DNA from 3 places in the Brevibacillus sp. 1238 genome. Region 1 is predicted to be linked to each of the others. Evidence: riboswitches for the same ligand, from Rfam matches in the RefSeq annotation. Region 1 holds a riboswitch; each other region holds the start of a gene.
What was found. A riboswitch is a leader RNA that binds a small molecule or an ion and turns the genes downstream of it on or off. The one in region 1 is predicted to bind cyclic di-AMP.
Positions count from the first base shown of each region.

Region 2: another riboswitch for cyclic di-AMP. It lies ahead of M2298_RS18455 (CAP domain-containing protein); the one in region 1 lies ahead of M2298_RS23290 (quaternary amine ABC transporter ATP-binding protein).
Region 3: another riboswitch for cyclic di-AMP. It lies ahead of M2298_RS21355 (C40 family peptidase); the one in region 1 lies ahead of M2298_RS23290 (quaternary amine ABC transporter ATP-binding protein).

Region 1 covers NZ_JARXWC010000013.1:115,541-122,295, forward strand. Annotated here, with positions in the region: gene M2298_RS23280 (glycine betaine ABC transporter substrate-binding protein) at 1-60, opposite strand, end outside; gene M2298_RS23285 (ABC transporter permease) at 57-899, opposite strand; gene M2298_RS23290 (quaternary amine ABC transporter ATP-binding protein) at 883-2,103, opposite strand; cyclic di-AMP (ydaO/yuaA leader) riboswitch at 2,536-2,682, opposite strand; gene M2298_RS23295 (ABC transporter ATP-binding protein) at 2,845-3,900, opposite strand; gene M2298_RS23300 (ABC transporter permease) at 3,897-5,639, opposite strand; gene M2298_RS23305 (ABC transporter substrate-binding protein) at 5,629-6,708, opposite strand; gene surE (5'/3'-nucleotidase SurE) at 6,745-6,755, opposite strand, start outside.
Region 2 covers NZ_JARXWC010000008.1:39,180-45,934, reverse strand. Annotated here, with positions in the region: gene M2298_RS18490 (catalase) at 1-1,428, opposite strand, end outside; gene M2298_RS18485 (hypothetical protein) at 1,491-1,976, opposite strand; gene M2298_RS18480 (hypothetical protein) at 2,098-2,541, shown strand; gene M2298_RS18475 (phosphotransferase family protein) at 2,591-3,520, opposite strand; gene M2298_RS18470 (SDR family oxidoreductase) at 3,644-4,192, opposite strand; gene M2298_RS18465 (cold-shock protein) at 4,343-4,546, opposite strand; gene M2298_RS18460 (rhodanese-like domain-containing protein) at 4,975-5,322, shown strand; cyclic di-AMP (ydaO/yuaA leader) riboswitch at 5,407-5,565, shown strand; gene M2298_RS18455 (CAP domain-containing protein) at 5,573-6,292, shown strand; gene M2298_RS18450 (hypothetical protein) at 6,360-6,518, opposite strand; gene M2298_RS18445 (homoserine dehydrogenase) at 6,658-6,755, opposite strand, start outside.
Region 3 covers NZ_JARXWC010000011.1:46,416-53,170, forward strand. Annotated here, with positions in the region: gene liaF (cell wall-active antibiotics response protein LiaF) at 1-762, opposite strand, end outside; gene M2298_RS21340 (class I SAM-dependent methyltransferase) at 777-1,355, opposite strand; gene M2298_RS21345 (PspA/IM30 family protein) at 1,448-2,143, opposite strand; gene M2298_RS21350 (LiaF transmembrane domain-containing protein) at 2,211-2,615, opposite strand; cyclic di-AMP (ydaO/yuaA leader) riboswitch at 2,919-3,055, shown strand; gene M2298_RS21355 (C40 family peptidase) at 3,060-3,587, shown strand; gene M2298_RS21360 (response regulator transcription factor) at 3,806-4,525, shown strand; gene M2298_RS21365 (sensor histidine kinase) at 4,526-5,890, shown strand; gene M2298_RS21370 (cytochrome P450) at 6,046-6,755, opposite strand, start outside.

The DNA of each region.
Region 1 (6,755 bases):
CAGCATAATAGCCGCAGCCACCACCCATGTCAGTGCATTTTTTCGCGTGAACTTGTTCATAACGCTTTTCTCTCCTTTTGTTTGGCATGCTGGGAAATGCGGTCCAGAACGATAGCAATAATCACGATCGATAACCCCGCTTCAAAACCTTTGCCGATATCCACCTGGGATACAGCCCGATAAACATCGGCTCCCAATCCTTTTGCTCCGATCATGGCGGCGATAACCACCATCGAAAGCGCAAGCATGATGCACTGGTTGACTCCCGCCATGATGGTCGTCTTCGCCAAAGGCAGTTGCACCTTCATCAACTTTTGCCATCTCGATGAGCCGAAAGCATCCGCTGCTTCTGCAAGCTCCGGCGGAACCTGACGTATGCCGAGATTCGTAAATCGGACGATCGGCGGCAGCGCAAAGATAACGGAAGCAATGACCCCTGGTACTTCGCCCAGTCCAAAAAAGAAAATGGCCGGGATCAAGTAAACGAATGCTGGCATCGTCTGCATCAAATCTAGCAACGGCATGACCAGCTTCGTGAAAGTATCGCTTCGCGCGCAGGCAATACCCGCAGGAATCCCTACAGTGATGGACAACAGGGCAGAAGCAATAACCAAGCCGAGCGTTTCGACCGTTTCATCCCAGTACCCCAGATTGGCAATGAGAAACAGCCCAAGCAATGTGAAAAACATCGAAGATCGCCCGCCAAATACCCAGGCCAGCGCCCCGAACAGCAAAATGAGAATAACAGACGGTATCGCAGCCAAAACCTCGGTAAAGTACGTGACCATTCCCGAAATGATGATCGCGATCGGATCGAACAAAATGCCTTTGTGCTGACCGAGCGCCTCAACGATTCGTTCCACCCACTCACCGATCGGCAACTTAGGCACGGAATCCATGGGGCATCACCTCTGCTCCCTGCTGCGGATTGACCTTGCCGACAAGCCCGCCGAGCACCGCTCCCTTGACAATGACGCCCAACAGACGCCGCTCCTCACCCACGACAGCAATCGGAACGTGCAAATCTGCCATCAGAGGAAACAGGCTGTTCAGACGGGCATCTGGCCCCACGCTGGGGATATCTTTTTTCATGATGGCTTCAAGCGACTCGCCCGTATTGATCGCAAGCGAAACGTCATAGGCGGTAACAAGCCCAAGCAATGCCCGCTTTTTGTCTACGATGTACAGACTGGATACCCCGTTGTCCATCATGAGCTGGAGGGCCACCCTCGCACCTTTGTCAGGAGTAATCGCTTCTGCCCTTTTCATCACGTGTTTTGCCACCAGCACTTTGGACAAGTCTGCATCCTCAACGAATTTTTTCACGAATTCATCCGCAGGATCGGTCATGATTTCTTCGGGACGCCCGACCTGGATGAAGCGACCGTCTTTCATCAGGGCGATCCGGTCACCGAGCCGCAATGCCTCATGCAGATCGTGAGTAATGAACAAAATAGTCTTTTTCATCGTTAGCTGAAGCTCTAGCAGCTCATCCTGCATGTCTTTTCGAATCAGCGGATCAAGGGCACTGAACGCTTCGTCCATCAGCAAAATGTCGGGATTGTTGGCGAGCGCCCGGGCCAGGCCGACCCTCTGCCTCATTCCGCCGCTCAATTGATCAGGGAAGGCATTTTCCCACTCGGAAAGCCCGACGAGCGCAAGCGCTTCGCGTGCTTTTTCTTGCCTCAATCCATGCGGTACTTGCTGAATCTCCAAACCGAATTCGATGTTTTCCCGTACCGTTCGCTGTGGGAAGAGCGCGAAATTTTGAAAAACCATGCCGAGCTTTCTCCTGCGTACCTCGCGCAAATGAGCCGGCTTCATACCAATGAGTTCTTCGCCATCGATCTGAACGCTCCCAGTGGTTGGCTCAATCAGGCGGTTGCAAAGTCGGATCAAGGTAGATTTGCCGCTGCCTGACAGCCCCATAATGACGAAAATTTCGCCCTCTGCTACCGAGAAGCTGATCTGGTTCACACCGATCGATTGCCCTGTCTCTTTAAAAATTTGCTCCTTTGTCCATCCTTGCTCCAACAGCTTTAACGCTGCCTGCGGCTGCTTGCCAAACACTTTCGTCAATTGCCTGACTGTCATTTTGGGCATGAGCCTTTCCTCCCTTTCTTGTTTTCCCAAATGAAAAAACCTGCGAAGTTCCGCTTCCAACCGGACGAACCACCTGCAGACGCTGCCGCTTGTGTACGCTCGATTTTTGCAGAACTAACGCAGGCTTACCTAATACCTGGCGCCCCTGTGCAAAAGGCTCCCTGTACGCTGTCTTCCTGATTTCGCTGTTCGTTTTTTGGTTTCATGCACCGGGTTTATGCTGAAATTCATTTGCCGCCCGCCATCCTCGCACATCGACATGCACGCGTATGACAAAAGCCACACATGAAAATCGCCATAAAAAATAGACCTATTTCATCCTTTTTCTCAAGAACAAAGGTCCCAAAGAAAAAGTCTGAAATGGCCTATAAACGCGCCCGAAGAGGACCGCTCCTCTTTTTTCGCATCATTGCCCAGACTTCATCGCTTCATGAACCTTCCCTGCTTTGGCCGACGAGGTTAGCTGACGGGTAGGATGGCAGAGAAGACTTATCTCATCCCTCCTGATTGCTCAGGATTAACCCCAAAAGATTGGTTCCCCCGCTTCCGGGTTGCCCCGGAACTAGGCCGTATGAAATGTTTGAATCAGATTCGGTAATGTGATTTGATTATACGCCTGCTGCCAATTATTGTGAATGCTCGCTTCTGCCTGCTTGCCTCATGCTTGATCGTTCTTTATTTATATCCTGACATTAGCTATCGGTTGCTCACCAATGAAAGCTATTTCGCCTGCTTTCCAGCTTACACGCAAATGCTCACCAGTACAGAATCATCGTAAGCAAACCGCTCGCTAATATCGGTGACCACTTCCCATTCCTCTTCCCCGACGCGAATCGAGTAAATCAGCTCCCGGCCCTGAAACTGGACGTGAGCGACCTTGCCCATGATCCCGTCCGCGCCTTGTTGCCAGGTGGACAGCTTCAACTGGTCCGGGCGAACAGGCAATACTTGCTGATCGAAAAAAGCGGAAAAATCACGCGAAACGGTGATCGGCAACGATGACGCTCCCTGTTTTTCCAGCAAAAAGGTGTTCGCGGCAGCCCAGTTCCCTTTTAAAAAGTTGGCTCTGCCGACAAACTTGGCGACAAACGGCGACTCCGGGGCGTAGTAAATGTCGTGCGGAGTGCCTGCCTGCTCAACTCTGCCGCCCTTCATCACGACAATGCGATCAGCCATGGCCAGTGCCTCGGATTGATCGTGCGTCACATAGACAATCGACGTACCCAGTTCGCGGTGAATGAACTGGATTTCTTTTCGCATCTGCATGCGCAGCTCGGCGTCCAGACTGCTCAACGGTTCGTCCATCAGCAACAAGGTCGGATTGAACACGATGGCGCGCGCCAGCGCCACACGCTGCTTTTGCCCACCGGAAAGCTGACTGGGGAACCGCTCCTCCATACCGCCCAGACCGACCATCTCCAGCATCTGGGCTACCCGCGCTTTCGGGTTTTGCTTGTACGCTTCCGGCACCTGCTGTTGATGCTGCAAAGGAAACGCCACGTTTTCGTAGACCGTCAAATGCGGCCAGAGGGCGAACGACTGAAACACCATGCCAATCCGCCGTTCTTCCGGCGGCTTGCGCTTGGCCGCGCTGGCTACACACTCGTTGTTGATCCAGATTTCTCCGCTTGTCGGGGATTCGAACCCGGCAAGGAGCCGCAGCAGCGTCGTTTTGCCGCAGCCGCTCGGACCGAGCAAAGCGACAAACTCGCCCTGGCCGATCTGCAAATCGAGATGGTGGAGCGCCGTGACATTCCCGAATTTTTTCGATACCCCTATTACCCGCGCACTGTTCATTGTTCGATCCTCCGTTGCCAGTATCGTTTCCACAGACTGCCCGCCGCGAGCACCAGCAGGATGGCTCCTACGATCAAAGTCGAGAGGGCCGTGCTGTACGTTGTCGATCCCGCCTGCTCAAAGCTGAAAATGACGACACCGATCGTTTCCGAGCCGGATGACCACAAGAGCGACGAAATCGTCAGCTCTGTAAAAGCGGTGAGAAAGACCAGAAACAAACCTGTTGCCATGCCCGGCGCGTAGAGCGGGAGCAAAATGCGCCGCCATCTCGTCCAGAAGCGCCCGCCGTTGATCCGTGCCGCTTCCTCCACTTCTTTGCCCACTTGCATGATCGAAACCGTACTGCTTTTGACTTGCAAAATGAGAAAGCGCGTCACGTAAGCGATCATGATCAGCCAAACCGTTCCGTATATGCCTGGCTGCCAGCCGGGAATCGGTTCAATCCAGGTCAAAATCATCGCAAGTCCGAGCACCATGCCCGGAAGCGCATACGGCAGCGCTACAGCCCCTTCCATCGCTTTGCCAAGCGCAGACGGCTTATGAATGCGCCAGTAGGCGAACAGCGTGCCCGCGACGACGCACAAGACACCCGTCATGCTGGCAAGCATCAAGCTGTTGCCGATGGCTCCCTTCGTACCTGCGTGGTCGAACATTACGAAGGCAAAGTGCTTCCACGTCAAATTTTCCGGGACAAACGGCAAGCCGTACGCTTTGACAAAAGCGGTTGCGGCCATCGACAAAAGCGGAAGCAGGCTCGTCACAAGCAAAAACCCGCCCACCAAAACCTCCGCCGTCAAACGGTGCTTGCCCAAAGACCGCCGGATGGACTTGTCCTCGGCACTGGTCTGGTCTACCCGGCTTTTCCGCAGCAAAACCCACTGCATCCCTGTCCCTGCCAGCGCAATGACGCCGAGCAAAACAGACAGGACAGCCGCCCTGGCAAAAGCGCTCGGCCCAAATCCGATCACTTCCTCGTAGATCAGTGTACTGAGTACAGAGATATTTTCCGGGATACCCAAAAATGCCGGAATCCCGAAGTTGTCCAGCCCGGAGATAAACGCCAGCAGTCCGCCTCCCGCAATGCCTGGCAAGGCGAGCGGAAGCGTCACTTTGGCAAACACAGCCCGCGCGCTTGCTCCCGCGGAATGCGCCGCCCACTCCAGCTCTTTCGGAATCCGGTACAGCACAGACAGCGTCAACATGTACACCAGCGGATAATGAGTCAGCCCCATCACGACGATGATCCCATCCAGCCCGTACACGTTCCACAGCTCGACCGGACTGCCCATCACCCAGCTCGCAGCCCTGTTCAGCACACCCTGCGGCCCTGCCAGCTGCGTCCAGGCCAGCGTCATTACATAGGACGGGATGAGCAGCGGCAAAAGGGCAAACGCGTGAATCGCACCTTTCCAGCGTATATCGGTATACGCGCACAGCCAGGCAAGCGCCACGCCGACGACTACCGAGATGACGGTGGAAATACCTGCTGCCAGCACAGTATGACCGACTGCATCCCACGTCCGGGCATTGACAAGCACCTCCTGAAAGTAGTGCAAGCCAAGCCCTGCTTCTGTCTGGATACTAAGCACAATCAGCTTCCACAACGGATAGACAAAAAAGAAGGCGACCGGCACCAGCACGAACCAGGTAGCCGCCTTATCCATGGACAGGGAGGCGGCGAACTTGCGCCGCTCCCCCATCTGTCTCTCGCTCACTACCGTCTGCCAGTTACTTGCCACCCATCATCTCTCCAAATTTCTTTTTGTCCGCTTCCCTGGAAGCTTCCAGTTCGTCAATATTGGCGGAAAGCGCCTTGATTTGATCTTGTGCGTACAGTCCTTCCGGTGCTGCTACTCCTTTGCGGATCGGTGTATAGCCCAGGCCGCTGGCGAGCTTTTGCCCTTCTTCGGAGAGGACGAAATCGACAAACGCTTTGGCAGCCTCCTGGTTTTTGGTCGCTTTCATGATGCCGATCGGCTCCGTGATGACAGGCACGCCTTCTTTTGGATACACGATCTCGACGGGCGAACCGTCTTTTTTGGCGCGGGCAACCAGATAGTCGACGACCATGCCGTAATCTTTTTCGCCGCCCGCTACACTTTTGAGCACGGCGCCATTTCCTTTAATGACGGTCATTTGATTCGTTTTCAGCCCGCTGATGTAATCCCAGCCCAAATCAGGCTGGCGCGTAAACACCCCGACATTGTAAGCCGCTGCGCCTGAGTAGAGCGGGCTTGGCATAATCGCTTTGTTCGCCGCTTCCGGACTCGTCAGCACTTTCCAGCTGTCCGGGAGAGCTTTGACCTTGCTCGTGTTGACCGCGAGCACAGTCGCCATGACTTTCGTTCCGGTGTACGCGCCGTCCGCGTCTTTCCACTCCGCCGGAATGTCCGCCGCTTCAGGCGAAGTGTACGGCATGAGCAAATCTTGTTTTTTCAGGCTGACAAAGGTGGGCGCATCCGCGACCAACAGCACGTCAGCTTTTACTTGCCCTGCCTGTGCTTCGGCCTGCAAGCGGCTGATGACTTCCTCCGTTCCCGAGCGGAACAGATCTACTTTCACGTCAGGATACTTCTTGGAAAAAGCGTCGATCAAAGAAGCTGCATCCGCATCCGGCTGGGACGTGTAAAAGCTCAAGGTTCCCGCTACTTTCGGGGCAGCAGGCTCCGTTGTGGCAGCCGGAGTCGACTGCGACGCTGGCTGGGATGGGGTCGACGAAGAAGGCTGGGAACCGCAGGCAGCAAGTCCGAAGACCGATACGGCCGCGAACAAAGAAAGAGTCCATTTTTGCAACAGAACACGTTTCATTTTTTATTCCTCCTGATCATTAAGTAGGCTTATGAGTTAAGAGCTTT
Region 2 (6,755 bases), on a different contig from region 1:
GAGCATCTTTTCCTGAATGCGCCGATCACAGGACAACAAGGCATCGGTCAAATTGGCGATCAGATCGTCCTTTTCCCAGTCTTCCAGCAGCCGATAGCGCTCGCCAGCCTGTTTGAAATCGTTCGTGCGGTCAATTTTTTGCCGGACAATCTTTCCTGACACCGTCGGCTCATGGTCGGGAGCGCCCTGCTTTGCTTCATGCAGCCCGCCGAGCGTGGACGGCTCGTAATTGATATGCGGCTGTTGGCGGTCCACGTGGTAGAGCATTTGGCCGCCTTCCTGATTGGTCGCAACGTGCTTTTTCGGAGCGTTGATCGGCAGCTGCAAGTAGTTTGCCCCTACCCGATAGCGCTGCGTGTCCGAGTAGGAAAACGTCCTGCCCTGAAGCAGCTTGTCATCCGAGAAGTCCAGACCGTCGACGAGCACGCCCGTCCCAAAAGACGCCTGTTCTACTTCCGCGAAATAGTTTTGCGGATTTTTGTTCAGCACCATTTTTCCCACAGGCAAAAATGGGAACTGATCCTCCGGCCACAGCTTCGTCGGATCGAGCGGGTCAAAATCCAGCTCGGGATGCTCGTCGTCGCTCATGATTTGCACGCACATTTCCCACTCCGGGTAGTTCCCTTGCTCAATCGCTTCATACAAGTCCTGTGTCGCGTGATTGAAGTTTTTCCCCTGTATTTCTTCTGCTTCCTTCTGCGTCAAGTTTTTGATTCCTTGCGAAAGCGGCTGCCAATGGTACTTGACCAAAACACCCTCGCCCGCCTGGTTGACCCATTTGTATGTATTGACGCCAGAGCCTTGCATTTGCCTGTAGTTCGCCGGGATGCCCCACGGTGAAAAGAGAAACGTAATCATGTGCATCGCTTCCGGCGTGTTGGAAATAAAGTCGAAAATCCGCTCCACATCCTGAATATTCGTCACCGGGTCTGGCTTGAAGGCGTGGACGAGGTCAGGGAATTTCATCGCATCGCGGATAAAAAATACTTTCAAATTGTTTCCGACCAAGTCCCAGTTGCCATCTTCCGTGTAAAACTTCACGGCAAACCCGCGCGGATCGCGCAATGTCTCTGGCGAGTGCGCACCGTGGATAACCGTGGAAAAGCGCACGAATACCGGAGTCTGCTTCCCGCGTTCCGCAAACAGCTTCGCTCTCGTGTACTTGGCGATCGGTTCACCCCCGACTGTTCCGTACGCTTCGAAGTATCCGTGCGCTCCGGCACCGCGCCCGTGCACGACACGCTCCGGGATTCTCTCCCGATCAAAATGCGTGATTTTTTCCAGAAAATCGTAGTTTTCCAGAACAGTAGGGCCGCGGTTCCCGACGGTTCGCATGTTTTGATTGTCGCTAATCGGATGACCTTGGCGGTTCGTAAGCAGCTCCTCTTCCATTGCTTTGCCTGACGTGGCCTGGTTGTCTTTTTCCATGTTCATCCTCCCTGTCCAAATTCTCGCTCGTTCATGAGAATGGTTTCCGAACCAGGGAGTCTTTATGCGGGAACAAGCAGAGAAAAGCGGGAATCAACGGGAGGCTTCGTAGGCGAGATCGCTGCGTAACACGGGCACGGTCTGGCTGTGGTTCCATTGAGCAGCAAGGGTGACATCCTCTGTAAATCCCCTCGCGGCAAGCTCTCAGCCCGAGCCGCAGTCGTACAGCATGGCGACGGCAAAACGATCTTGCTCCCTTCTGGAAGCGTCATCAGACAGGACGGAGATAAAGAAAGCGGCTCGCCGCGTTTGCCCGCGAGCAAGGCGCCTTGCTTTTGCGCAAAAAAGGCCGCTGTCTCGTCTCTCGTGCGATACGGATAGACGACTCCGCCTCGCCCGCACACGATGTCGACGCAGGTCGTAAAGGAAAGCACATCGATGATTACTAGAATATCAGAGTGGCCCGCCAGCTCCTCCACCCCGTCATATCCCCATTCGAAACGCGCCGAATAGTCTAATTGCTTGAATATGGAAGCTTCTTTCAACATTTCCACCGCTTTCTATCAGAAATGGTTACTCGTCCCATTACGTTCGCCGTTACAAAAGGAGACAAGACGTAATATTGTATATTGTCCCATCAGTTAAGATTGAAGAATGGAGTGATCTGGGATGTCTGAAATGGAGTTTGCAAGCACACACGACAGAGATGGAGGCCATCATCGCAGAACGACGGTGAGAACAACAGGTATTTTGCAAAACAACCTGAACGTTGCTCTTACCGCTCACATCGACTTGGTCAACCTCAACGACGAACCTGTAGAGGTGCGTGTGCAAGTATTGAACTGGGGCGATGCTGTCACACAAACCAATCCAGTAGGTACACTTCTCGACGTAACACAAACCCTTGCAGCCAACACTCGTATTGCCTTGAACGCAACTGTTGTTGCGACCAACCACTACGAAGTGCGCCTGATTGTCGGCCGTAACGGCAACGCCGAGAATGTCCTTCTGACAACTTACGGACGTACGTCTGTCGGCGGCGGTCAAGTAGTTGGCTTGTCTGTGCTTCCTAGCCAGCTGCTTACTGTAGAAATCGACAGCCACTGTCTGTAATTGTCGCACCCTTTTCCCAAAGAACTATGGTAGTTGCCATAGTTCTTTTTTATTTTTCGATCCGTTTATACCAGTGCGGAGTACGCCGTTCGAAAGCATCGTACTCTTCGACGATAAGATTGACCCGCGCGATCATGTCCGGCAGCTGCTCGGGCACAACTCGCTTGGTCCAGATGATGGAGGAGAAAACGGTCATTGCCGTATAGACGTTGAACAAGGTCCAAAATTCGTCCGGAATCTCCTGATGATTCCAATACCCGGCCAACTGACCGTTGCAAAACGGAACGCTCACTTCTTTGCTGAAAAAAGCCAGCTTCACAAACTCGTGAACCGGATCGCCCCAATCGTAGCGATTAAAGTCGATCACCCCGGCATAAGTGCCATCGCGGACAATCAGGTTGCCGACATGGAAGTCGTCATGCAAAAACTGGTTCGGCCGTCCTTCCAGACAGGCCAAGTGCCGCTCAATGTAAGCCAAGATTTTGTCTCCGTACGGAAGCGGTGGCGAGAACGTTTGATACGCCTCGACGTACCTGCGATGCTTTTGCACGCATCGGTCTATCCAAGGCGGGATCGCCGCTGGAGCCGCAAGCTGATGCATGGCTGCCAAATCCTGCCCCGCCAAAAATCCTGTCTGCTGCTGTTCGCTTTCCGTGTAAAAAGGCAAGCGATCTCTGGCATCATCGCCCTCGATGTAACTCACGAGCATGTAGCAAATCCCCAGCTCTTTTTGCACGCCAAAAGCAAGCGGCTTGGAGGCCCGGATCGGATACGACGCAAGCGACTGCAAGACAGCAAATTCCTGCGCTTTTTGCTCAGCCTGCTGCTCGCTTGCGACTCGGAGCACCACAGTACGCCCTTCTGGCAAATCGACACGGTACTTTTTGTCTGCGGAATGTCCTTTTTTGATTTCGTTCACGCTCACAGCCTGTTGCAGCAGCGGAACGGCCTTTTGCAGCGATTCCAACCATTCTTCCATCTTGTTCCCTCCCCGTTCTTGCTTGAAAGACAGCATTCTCGATTATACGGGAGAACAAGCGTGTATGGGTAGAGAAAAAAGACGCCGGGATGCATCTCCCAACGCCTTGTCTTTTCGTTATCGTTATCGGGCTGTCCAACCGCCGTCAATGACCAATTCTGTACCTGTTACGAAGCTGGATTCATCAGAAGCGAGATACAGGACACCATAAGCGATATCTTCCGGTTTGCCCAATCGCGGCAACGGCGTTCCCCTTTCAAACATTTGTCCAGCCCCGTGATCGAGCGTTTCCTGGATCATCGGCGTCACGATAATTCCCGGGTGAACGGAATTGACGCGGATGTTGTCTGGAGCCAGCTCGACAGCAGACGCTTTGGCAAGCGAGCGAAGCGCCCCTTTTGCCGCCGTATACGCATTCGTGTAGTTCAGGGCAACCAAGCCAGCGATGGACGAGATGTGAATGACGGAGCCGCCGCCCGCTTTCTTCATTTCTGGCACCGCGTATTTCATCCCGAGCATGCAGCCTGTCAAGTTGATGCTCATCACTTTGTTCCACTGCTCCACGTCGAACTGTTCCAGCTTTTGATCCGTACTGACGCCAGCGTTGTTGACCAGTACGTCTACTTTGCCAAAAGTGGCGACTGCTTTTTCCACGACCTGTGGTTCGAACACGACATGCCGTACACACCGAAATTCATGGCGACGAATTTGCTCGTCATGGCTACCAAAGGAGCTTATGTAAACAATCCGTTTCTGTAATTCGTTCCCGCAGACACAAAAAAGAAACTGCCCACTCAGGACAGTTTCTTTTATAAAGGAGGTTTACAGTTTTGTTACGTTCTCAGCTTGTGGGCCACGGTTGCCAGTTACGATGTTGAACTGAACGCGTTGACCTTCTTCCAAAGTTTTGAAGCCGTCACCTTGGATTGCGCTGTAGTGTACGAAAACGTCGTCTCCGCCTTCTACTTGAATAAAGCCATAACCTTTTTCTGCGTTAAACCATTTAACTGTTCCGTTCGATTGCATGTAAAAAAACCTCCAAAAGTCAATTTGAATATGCAGTCATATTTACCGAGGCAAATAAAGCTCACATATCATGAAGAAATACTCCAACATCTGATTGCAATACGCCTTCATGATATGTGAATTTATTCTACTTCGACAATATGAAAGTGTCATAGGACGGAACTGCCATGTTAAAACCAAAACTTTTTGAAAACCTAAAACGACGAAAGCCCTTCCTCTCTCCCATCCTTGCGGCTCCGATGACCGCGCCAGTGTGAATCGGGAATCCAAAAACGTTATCCATCAGCATCATTATGCACCTCGATGAATTAGGCTTAATTATTCAAGTAATACTATCATTCTATCATACAAATACGCTATAATCAACTATTTAGATGCTACACGGCCCGTTTCTCACCTGATACACTAAGGTTCTGGAGGGATGATTCATGTCAAAAGAAGTGTATACAAAGCAAGAAATCAAGCAACTTTTGGAAAAGGGTACTCCGATTTTGTTCCTTGATGTTCGCGACGAAGCCAAATTTCAGACAGGCAGTGTGGAAAGCAAATTCGCTGACACGCGAAATGTTCCATACGTGCACATGCTTGCGCAGGGCGCCAAACTATTAGATGAAGAAACAGAACGGGCCGTCAAAGAAAGACAGATCATCACTGTATGCACAACGGGAAATAAAGCCCAAAAAGCGGCAGCTTTGCTGCGCGAGCACGGATATGAGGCAAAAGCGCTGCTCGGCGGATTGACAGCGTGGAAGGACGACGAAGACGAAGCGAAATAAACGCACTAGCACCAACGTTTCCAGCAGATTGGCAGATATTACTCCTTTATTTCGGGCGGGATGGTCTGATATTCTGGGTCATGCCAAACCAATACGCCGAAACTTCCTCACGAATGGAAGTGCGGGGGATCTTTTACGCGGGTCAACAAAACCCGCTATGGGGTGAATCGCTCGAAGGAGCGTAGGGTTGTTTCCTCAACCCGAATCCGACAACTAACCTCGTAGGCCAAAAAAAGGAGACGATGTGAATATGAAACGTTTTGGAGCTACTGCCATCGCCATGACTCTGGGATTGGGCTTGGCCTTGACCGGATTTACTACTTCTGCTTCTGCTGCAACTTCCGCAAACTGCCCGTTGAAAAACGGTAACAGTACACCATATCAATTTTCCTATCAATGGATTCCATATGCGGGACAATTGCCTTTTGCATCCAATGCCCAGCAAAATCAGGTTGTTGTTCCACCAGTAAAGCAAGTACCTGTTCAGCAGCAGCCAGTGCAAAAGCCCGTACAAAAACCAGTGCAAACAGCACCGCAAGCACCTGCGCAACCAGTTGCAACTACACCTGCGGCTCCAACCGGACAAGCTGACCAGGCTAAAATAGGAGATTTTGCCAAGCAAGTCGCTGATCTCGTCAATCAGGAACGCGCCAAAGCAGGACTGGCTCCCGTGACGATGGACGCTTCTTTGTCCAAAGTGGCACTTGCAAAAGCAGCGGACATGTCGAACAACAACTACTTCGACCATACAAGCCCTACGTACGGTTCGCCATTTGACATGATGAAGCAGTTTGGCATCTCTTATATGGCTGCGGGCGAGAACATCGCCATGGGTCAACGCAGCCCTGAAGAAGTCATGACGCAATGGATGAACAGTGATGGCCACCGCAAAAACATTATGAACCCGGCCTTTACCAAAATCGGTGTCGGATACACGAACGGCTACTGGGTTCAAGAATTTATCGGATAAAACAATCGTTTCACACGAAAGCCGGGTTTCTCTTCGCACAAAGAGACCCGGCTTTTCTCGTGTGGAGCTAGCCTTGCTCCGTATTTGCCGCGTTTTTCGCTTCGGGGGTGCAGCCGCAACCTTTCTGCTCGTCAAACAGAGCGACATCCTTTTGGTTCATCTTCTGTTTGGTCGGATAGGCAGAAACTTGTTGCAGTTCGGCATTGACATCAGATGATTGCTTCATCGTATGGCCCCCTCGCCGCTATTTGGATAGTTTGTGGTACATCGGTAGTATGCGCGTGAAAGCAGCAAATACATGCCTGCCGATCGCTGGAAAACAGACGAAGCTTGCTCAGGGCTGTTGCCGTTTAGGAGCTGCGCTTTTACTTGCTGAGAATATGCTCCAGGTCTTTCAGCGCTGCGGCTGCCGCTGCTACAGGGTCTGACTTCCCGCCGACCACCATCAGCTCTCCCATCACAT
Region 3 (6,755 bases), on a different contig from region 1:
TACTTCCAGGTCGCCCAGACTCAGCTCGGCGTTCACAGAAACCGGAAGATCGACAGGGACATAAACGGTGACATCCCCTACCCATCCTTCCACAATAAGAGCGGCCTCGTCCTGCATCAAAACCGCGCGGGACAGATCAATCACCACATCCCCGATCCCGTGCCATACATGCAAGGTGCTCAACTCAAAACGCCCGGAAGTCAGATGATAATCGCCAATCAACGAACTGCGAGAATCTTTGGGCAAAATTCGTTCACGCCCAGTTTCCTCTTCCTTCTCAAGCAGCTTGCTGCGGGAAGGCTTCCACTTGCTCAAGCTGTCCAGCCATTGTGCAGCGTCATGCCGAATGCCGTTGTGTGTATGAACAGGCTGATCCTCGCTAGTCATAGCCGGACCAGAAGGCTCTTCCCGTTGTTCCGGAAACGGGGGAAAGGAAGCCCGGTTCCCGCCCCCTCTCGTTTTGCCGCGAATCAATCGGAAGCCAAAATAAATCAACAGGATGGGAACTGCCAGTTGGAACAAGTCATCCACACCGATACCGAACCACATGTCCAGAGCAATAATGATTCCCAAACTGAACAGAATGCCGCCGCCAATCCGTTTGTTCTGACCCCAGAGGCGAACGCCGAAGTAGACGAGCACCATCGGCCACAGATCAAACAGACCGAACGAAATGATATGCAAACTGTCTAATAAAAGGCCGATGCCTGTCAAAATGATCAGGACGCCAGCCAACATTGTGTGCAAGCGGGACAGTTTCACAAAAGTCTCCTCTCTTACGCCCCATGCCGATCTTTTTCACTTTGTCTGTTTCGACACGTATAAATGAATGCAGGTGGGATATTCAGCAAGGTGAAGTCTGTCTCTACCCAAGGAAAACGCGCCTGCAGCTCAGCCTGGAGTTGTAGCGAATATTGGAATGTAATGAACAGGCCGCCTGGTTTTAATACGTTTTGTACTTCATCCAGAATGGCTGCTCGCAACTCTTGTGGGAAATTGGCAAACGGCAGGCCGGAAATGATGACATCTGCCTTGCCAAGCTCCATCTCCTGCAAATATTGTCCGAGTCTCGTCGCTTCCTCCCTGACAGGAAGATCAGGAAAGCGTGATTGAAGGATGGATCGAAACTGGCTGTCACGCTCCACAAGCACATAGTCGGTATCCGGATTGATATTTTGATAAATGGTTTGGGTAAAAGCTCCTGTGCCAGGTCCCAGCTCCAGAATAACATCCGTTGAAGCCCAATTGACGCTGCTCAACATTCGCTCACATAAAAACCGCGAACTCGGGATCACGCTGCCGACACGCCCAGGCTCAGCGATGAACCTTCGCAAAAAGACCATGAAGTCTGCCAAGAATCGTACCTCCTAGGGGAAAAGCAGCCTGCTATACAGGCTGCCTGATTGACACACTCTATTCTACAACCAATCCCCCAGTTCCTGTCCAATCAAGATTGTTCCGGCTGGGCGGACACTGGTTTTTTCTGTTGAAGCGATGCCTTGATGTTTGCCAGTTCTGTATCCAGATCGTCTTTTTCCAACTCAGAAAGCGCGTTCTCCCAAGCGAGGTTTGTCTGGCGCCATTGACCGCTCATTTGCGCTTCGGCTTCCATGCGCAGCACTTTTTCCTCCATGCGAGCAAAGCCGCGGCCTGCGGACTGATTTCCGATTCCCACTACGGCATGATTCACTTGCTTTTGTGTACGAGCTACCTGTGCCCGAGCCATCAGCGTGAATTTTTTCGCACGCATTTTATAGAACTCTTCCTTCAGCTCAGCCAGCTTCTCGCGCATTTGCGTAGCTGCCTCGGATGCTGCCAAGTACAGTGTCTCATACTCTGCTGCACGCGCCTCGTATTGCTTTTTGTCTGCAAGTGCACGGCGAGCAAGTTCATCTTCCCCTTCTGTCAGAGCGAGCTTCACTTGACGATCGCGTTTGTCGATCAGTGTGTTCGCTTCATCCAGTTGTTGGCGGAATTTCTTTTCCAGTGCTACCTGACGGGCGACAGCCACTTCGACTTGTCCGATTTCCACTTCCATATCTCGCATGTATTGATTCAGCATCACTACCGGATCTTCCATGGAATCCAAAGCGTCATTCACCGAAGCTACTGTCAGGTCACGCAAACGTTTAAAAATACTCATGTTTATTTCCTCCTCATCATATCACATCGTGTTATTTCATCCAAAAGCTCTCGCGACTTGAGCAACTCTATGGCTGGCGACGGGTCACATCTTTTTCCCAGGCGTCCAGCGCGTCTTCTTTCAATACTTTTTGGGCCCACTGACGCTCCCAGGCAGGTGGCGCTTCTTTGGGGACATGACTGGGGCGCAGTAAGCGATACCCCAGATAAATCACACCAATGGCCAGTAAGCCGTGGAACAGCAGATGGAGCTTGCCAATCAGCATCAGGAACCCGAAGAGGAAGATCACGATTCCCCAGAAACGCGAACCGGATTGTCCCATAATCTTTCGAGCGCCGTACAGCATGATGACCCCGGGAATCAAAATCCCGATCAGGTCACCGAAGTCGATTCCGATTTGATCCAGCAGAACCAACCCGCCGATTAGCAAGAGAACCAGCCCGAGCAAAACCTTTCCAGACCGTTCACTCATTGCTCGCTTACCTCCTATTCTCTTGTGCATGTGGTGCTTGCTAACTTATGCCCTTATTGTAGCCCCCCGGATAGGCTTTCCATAACGGGCGTGCGGTTGGTTTTTCCCTCCGTCCTTGGACGGAGAGCACTTCCTGCCATAATCGGACGAGCCTGTTTTCGCCCCATTCCAACCGCTCTTGCAATGTCGAAACAAAACGTTACACCTTTAGACAGGATTTTGTGACAAAAATATGAACAAGCAGTCAAAAAAAAGGAAAAATCGGACAAGCAGCGAATCTTCGTAGAGTGCGTGTAAAAAAACATCGAAAAATAGCCGAATTCCGCATGTCGGAAACGGGGGAACCAGTTTTTTGGGGTGAATAGTTGCGTTAGGCAACTTAGGGCGTCCTTTCGACCGAACCCTTCAGCTAACTTCGTAGGCTCACGAAAGGAGCAGTTTCTTTTGCGCAAGGTGGTACTATCTTTATTTATGGCTGGATTGCTTGCTATGGGAGCGGGCGCTGCACATGCGGCGGAGAACACGACACTCGAAGAGGTTGTCGATGATCTGTACGGCGTTCCTTACAAATCTTCAGGCACATCCAAAAAAGGCTTTGACTGCTCCGGTTTCACACGCTACGTATTTGACGCGTTAGGTGTAGACCTGCCGCACAATTCTGCCTCTCAATATGAGTACGGTACAGAAGTTGCACGGAAAGACTTGCAACCAGGAGATCTTGTGTTCTTTAATACAAACGGACGAAGCATCTCTCACGTGGGCATCTACATCGGGGACGGCACATTCGTGCATTCGGAATCCGGCCGCGGAGTCGTCAACACCAAGTTGAACGACCCGTACTACTGGAGCAAGCGTTTTGTTGGTGCCAAGCGCATCAGCTCGCCTGTTCTGGAAGCAAAGGCGGACACTCCGAAAAAGGAAAACGCGGTGCAAGCTGCATCGTTGCCGGAAAATCAACCAAAAAAGAAGTAGTTCGGCAAAAACATAAGAGCCAGGGACAATCGTCTCTGGCTTTTTCTGACGAAATTTAGTACCAGGTCTAAATAGGTGCCCTTACTTATAAGGAAATAAGCATGAATGAAGGGATACTTGTTCCTATTCTGTGAAAGCATGTTATGATAGACAAGGCTGATTCTTTTTTGCCATGATACTTGTTCACTTATTAATAGAAGTAACTGGGGGTAATTCCGGTGAAAGATCACATTTTAATCGTTGACGACAATCAGGAGATTATTGAACTGCTTGAAGATATTTTGGAAAACGAAGGCTTTCAGGTCTCCTCTGCGGAAAATGGCGAGGATGCACTTGCCCTGCTCAGCCAGGGAGAGCGGCCTAATCTCATTCTGCTCGATATCATGATGCCTAACATGAGCGGCTACGAGCTGTGCTCGCAAATCCGTCGCGAATGGGACTTGCCTATTTTGTTTCTCAGCGCCAAAAGCAAGGCCGTAGACAAAGTAGTCGGTTTTGAAATCGGGGCCGATGATTACATTACGAAGCCGTTTGACACGGAAGAACTGCTCGCCCGCATACGCGCCCATCTGCGCCGCTACGAGCGCATCCGCAAGCATACCGAGGAGCAGCCGGAAAAAGACGCCTCCGGTTCCCCGATCACGGTTTTGAAGTTCAAGGATTTGGAAATCCATAAAGAAACGTATTCCGTCTACGTCAACAACCAAAAGATCGAGTTGTCCACGAAAGAGTTTCAACTGCTGACTTTTCTCGCTGAAAATGCGGGTATCGTCTTCACGCGGGAACAAATTTACGACCGCGTCTGGGGCTATGGCTACGGCTCGCTCAATACGGTGACGGTACACATCAAAAACTTGCGCGAGAAGCTGGAAACAGAGCGGCAATTCATCAAAACTCAGTGGGGGACGGGCTACGTATTCATCGGGGAGAAGCTTTAGATGAGCCTCCGCAAAAAACTGTTTCTTTCTTTTATCGCGTTGATTACGCTCAACATCTTGCTGTTCAAGTTCGTTTTTCAGGACATCATCATCGACCAGTTGAAAAACGACCGTCACAACCAGTACCAGGCAGAAAAGGATGCGGCAGAAAAGGTCCGGGTCAACCAACTGCTGCGCTCCAGCAACTTCAAGGACCCGATCGAGCGCCAGGAGCTGGAGAAGCAGTTGCCAGAAGACGTCATGTACCGGATGGTCGTGAAGGACGCGAGCGGCAACACGATTTACCACAGGCCGTCAAAAGCCTACTCCTTGAAGCTGTCCCTCCCTTCCACCACGAAAAGCGACCTGAAAGTCGTGGCAGAATACCATTTTCAGCAAGAGCCTCCCCGTGAAGGCGAGATTGTCATCTATTTCTACACGGACGATTACGACATTATGGGCACAACCGGAGTCTCGATGATGCTCTGGTTTATTTACGGAAGCCTCGTGCTGGTCGGCTTGCTGTTGCTCACTCTGTTCGTCCGCTGGATTTTGCGTCCGGTTAGCGAACTGGCCCGTGTCACGCAGGAAATTCGCGAAGGCAAGCGGCTGGTGACGTTTACGTATCGCTCCCATGACGAGTTCGGACAGCTGTTTCGCTACTTTGGCGACATGGTCGATGAGCTGCGTTTTTCCGAAGAACGGCAATCGGAGATGATCGCTTCGATCGCCCACGATTTCCGCACGCCGCTGACTACGATCAAAGGGTACGCCTCCTATATCGGCTCTGGCCGCGTCACGGATTTGATGCGCATCCAGAAGCAAATGGGCAAGATCGAAGTCAAGACGAGCGATCTGGAAAAGCTGCTGGACGAGCTGCAAGACTTTACCGTGCAAAGCACAGAGGTGCGGCTCAACATTAGCCGCATTCACGTAAAAGGCTTTTTGAAGGGAATTATCGAGGACTACCTGGCGCGGGTGAAAGAAGCCGGATTGACTTTTCACTGGAAACTGCGCGTCTCCAATGAGCTGCACATCGAGGCCGATGAAACCAAGCTGCGCCGCGTCATGGAAAACTTGATCAACAATGCGATTCACTACAACAAACCGAATGGCTCGATTTTGATTACATGCGATCAGCGAGAAGGTCACGTGCTGTTCTCCGTGATCGACAAAGGGGAAGGAATTGCTGCCGAAGATTTGCCGAAAGTCTTCAACAAGTTTTACCGCGCGGAGAAATCCCGCAACCGCAACAACGGCGGCACAGGGCTCGGACTGACGATCTGCCAGAGCATCGTGCGCCGCCATGGCGGAGAACTCACGGTAAACAGCGAACAGGGAATAGGAAGCAGCTTCTCCTTCACCATTCCCTTTTTCCACGGATAGTTTATTTAGATTTATTGTCAGTTAATTTATTCTTTATATTTCTCTGTTAAAGTATTTCTTGTAAGCATGTTGCTTTCAGTGATAAATAACCCCCAGTTCGGTATCTGACACATCACGGCGAAACCGTAGTGAAAAGATGCCTCTTTTTTTTTGCCCTAATCCCGTTTTTCCAGGCGCATGGGCAGTCCGTTTTTCGGACGCAGCGTAACCAGCGGCTCTGGCTCCACTACCTGTCCAGGCTCCGCAAGCCGCAAGCGATATCGCTGCGCAATCGTCGCAAGCAACAATGCCGCTTCCATCAGGGCGAAGTTGTTTCCGATACAAACCCTTGGCCCGCCCCCAAACGGAAAGTAGGCATACGCAGGGTTGCGTTTCAGCAAGTCGCTGGCGAACCGCTCCGGGATAAACTCATCCGGCTTGTCGTAATACCGTTCCAGACGGTGCATGACAAACTGGCTCATCATCAGCGTCTCCCCCGGCTGATAGGTGTGTTCCCCGATCTTCACTTCTTCGACAACTTCCCGATTGATCGTCCAGGCGGCTGGATACAGCCTCAATGTTTCCGAAACGATAAGGCTCGTATAGGTCAGTTTGGGCAAATCCTCCACTGTAGGCAGTCTGCCTTCCAGCACGGTTGCCAGTTCTTCATGCAGCTTCTGCTCGACGTGCGGATGCGTAGCGAGCAAATAAAACACCCACGACATCGTGTTGGCAGTCGTCTCGTGACCTGCCACGAAAATCGTCATGACTTCGTCTCTGACTTGCTCGTCCGTCATTCCTTGACCGTCGTCCTCGTCCCTCGCAGCGAGCAGCATTCCCAACAAATCGTCTTGCTGAGCTTCCGGATTTTTTCGCCTTGATTCGA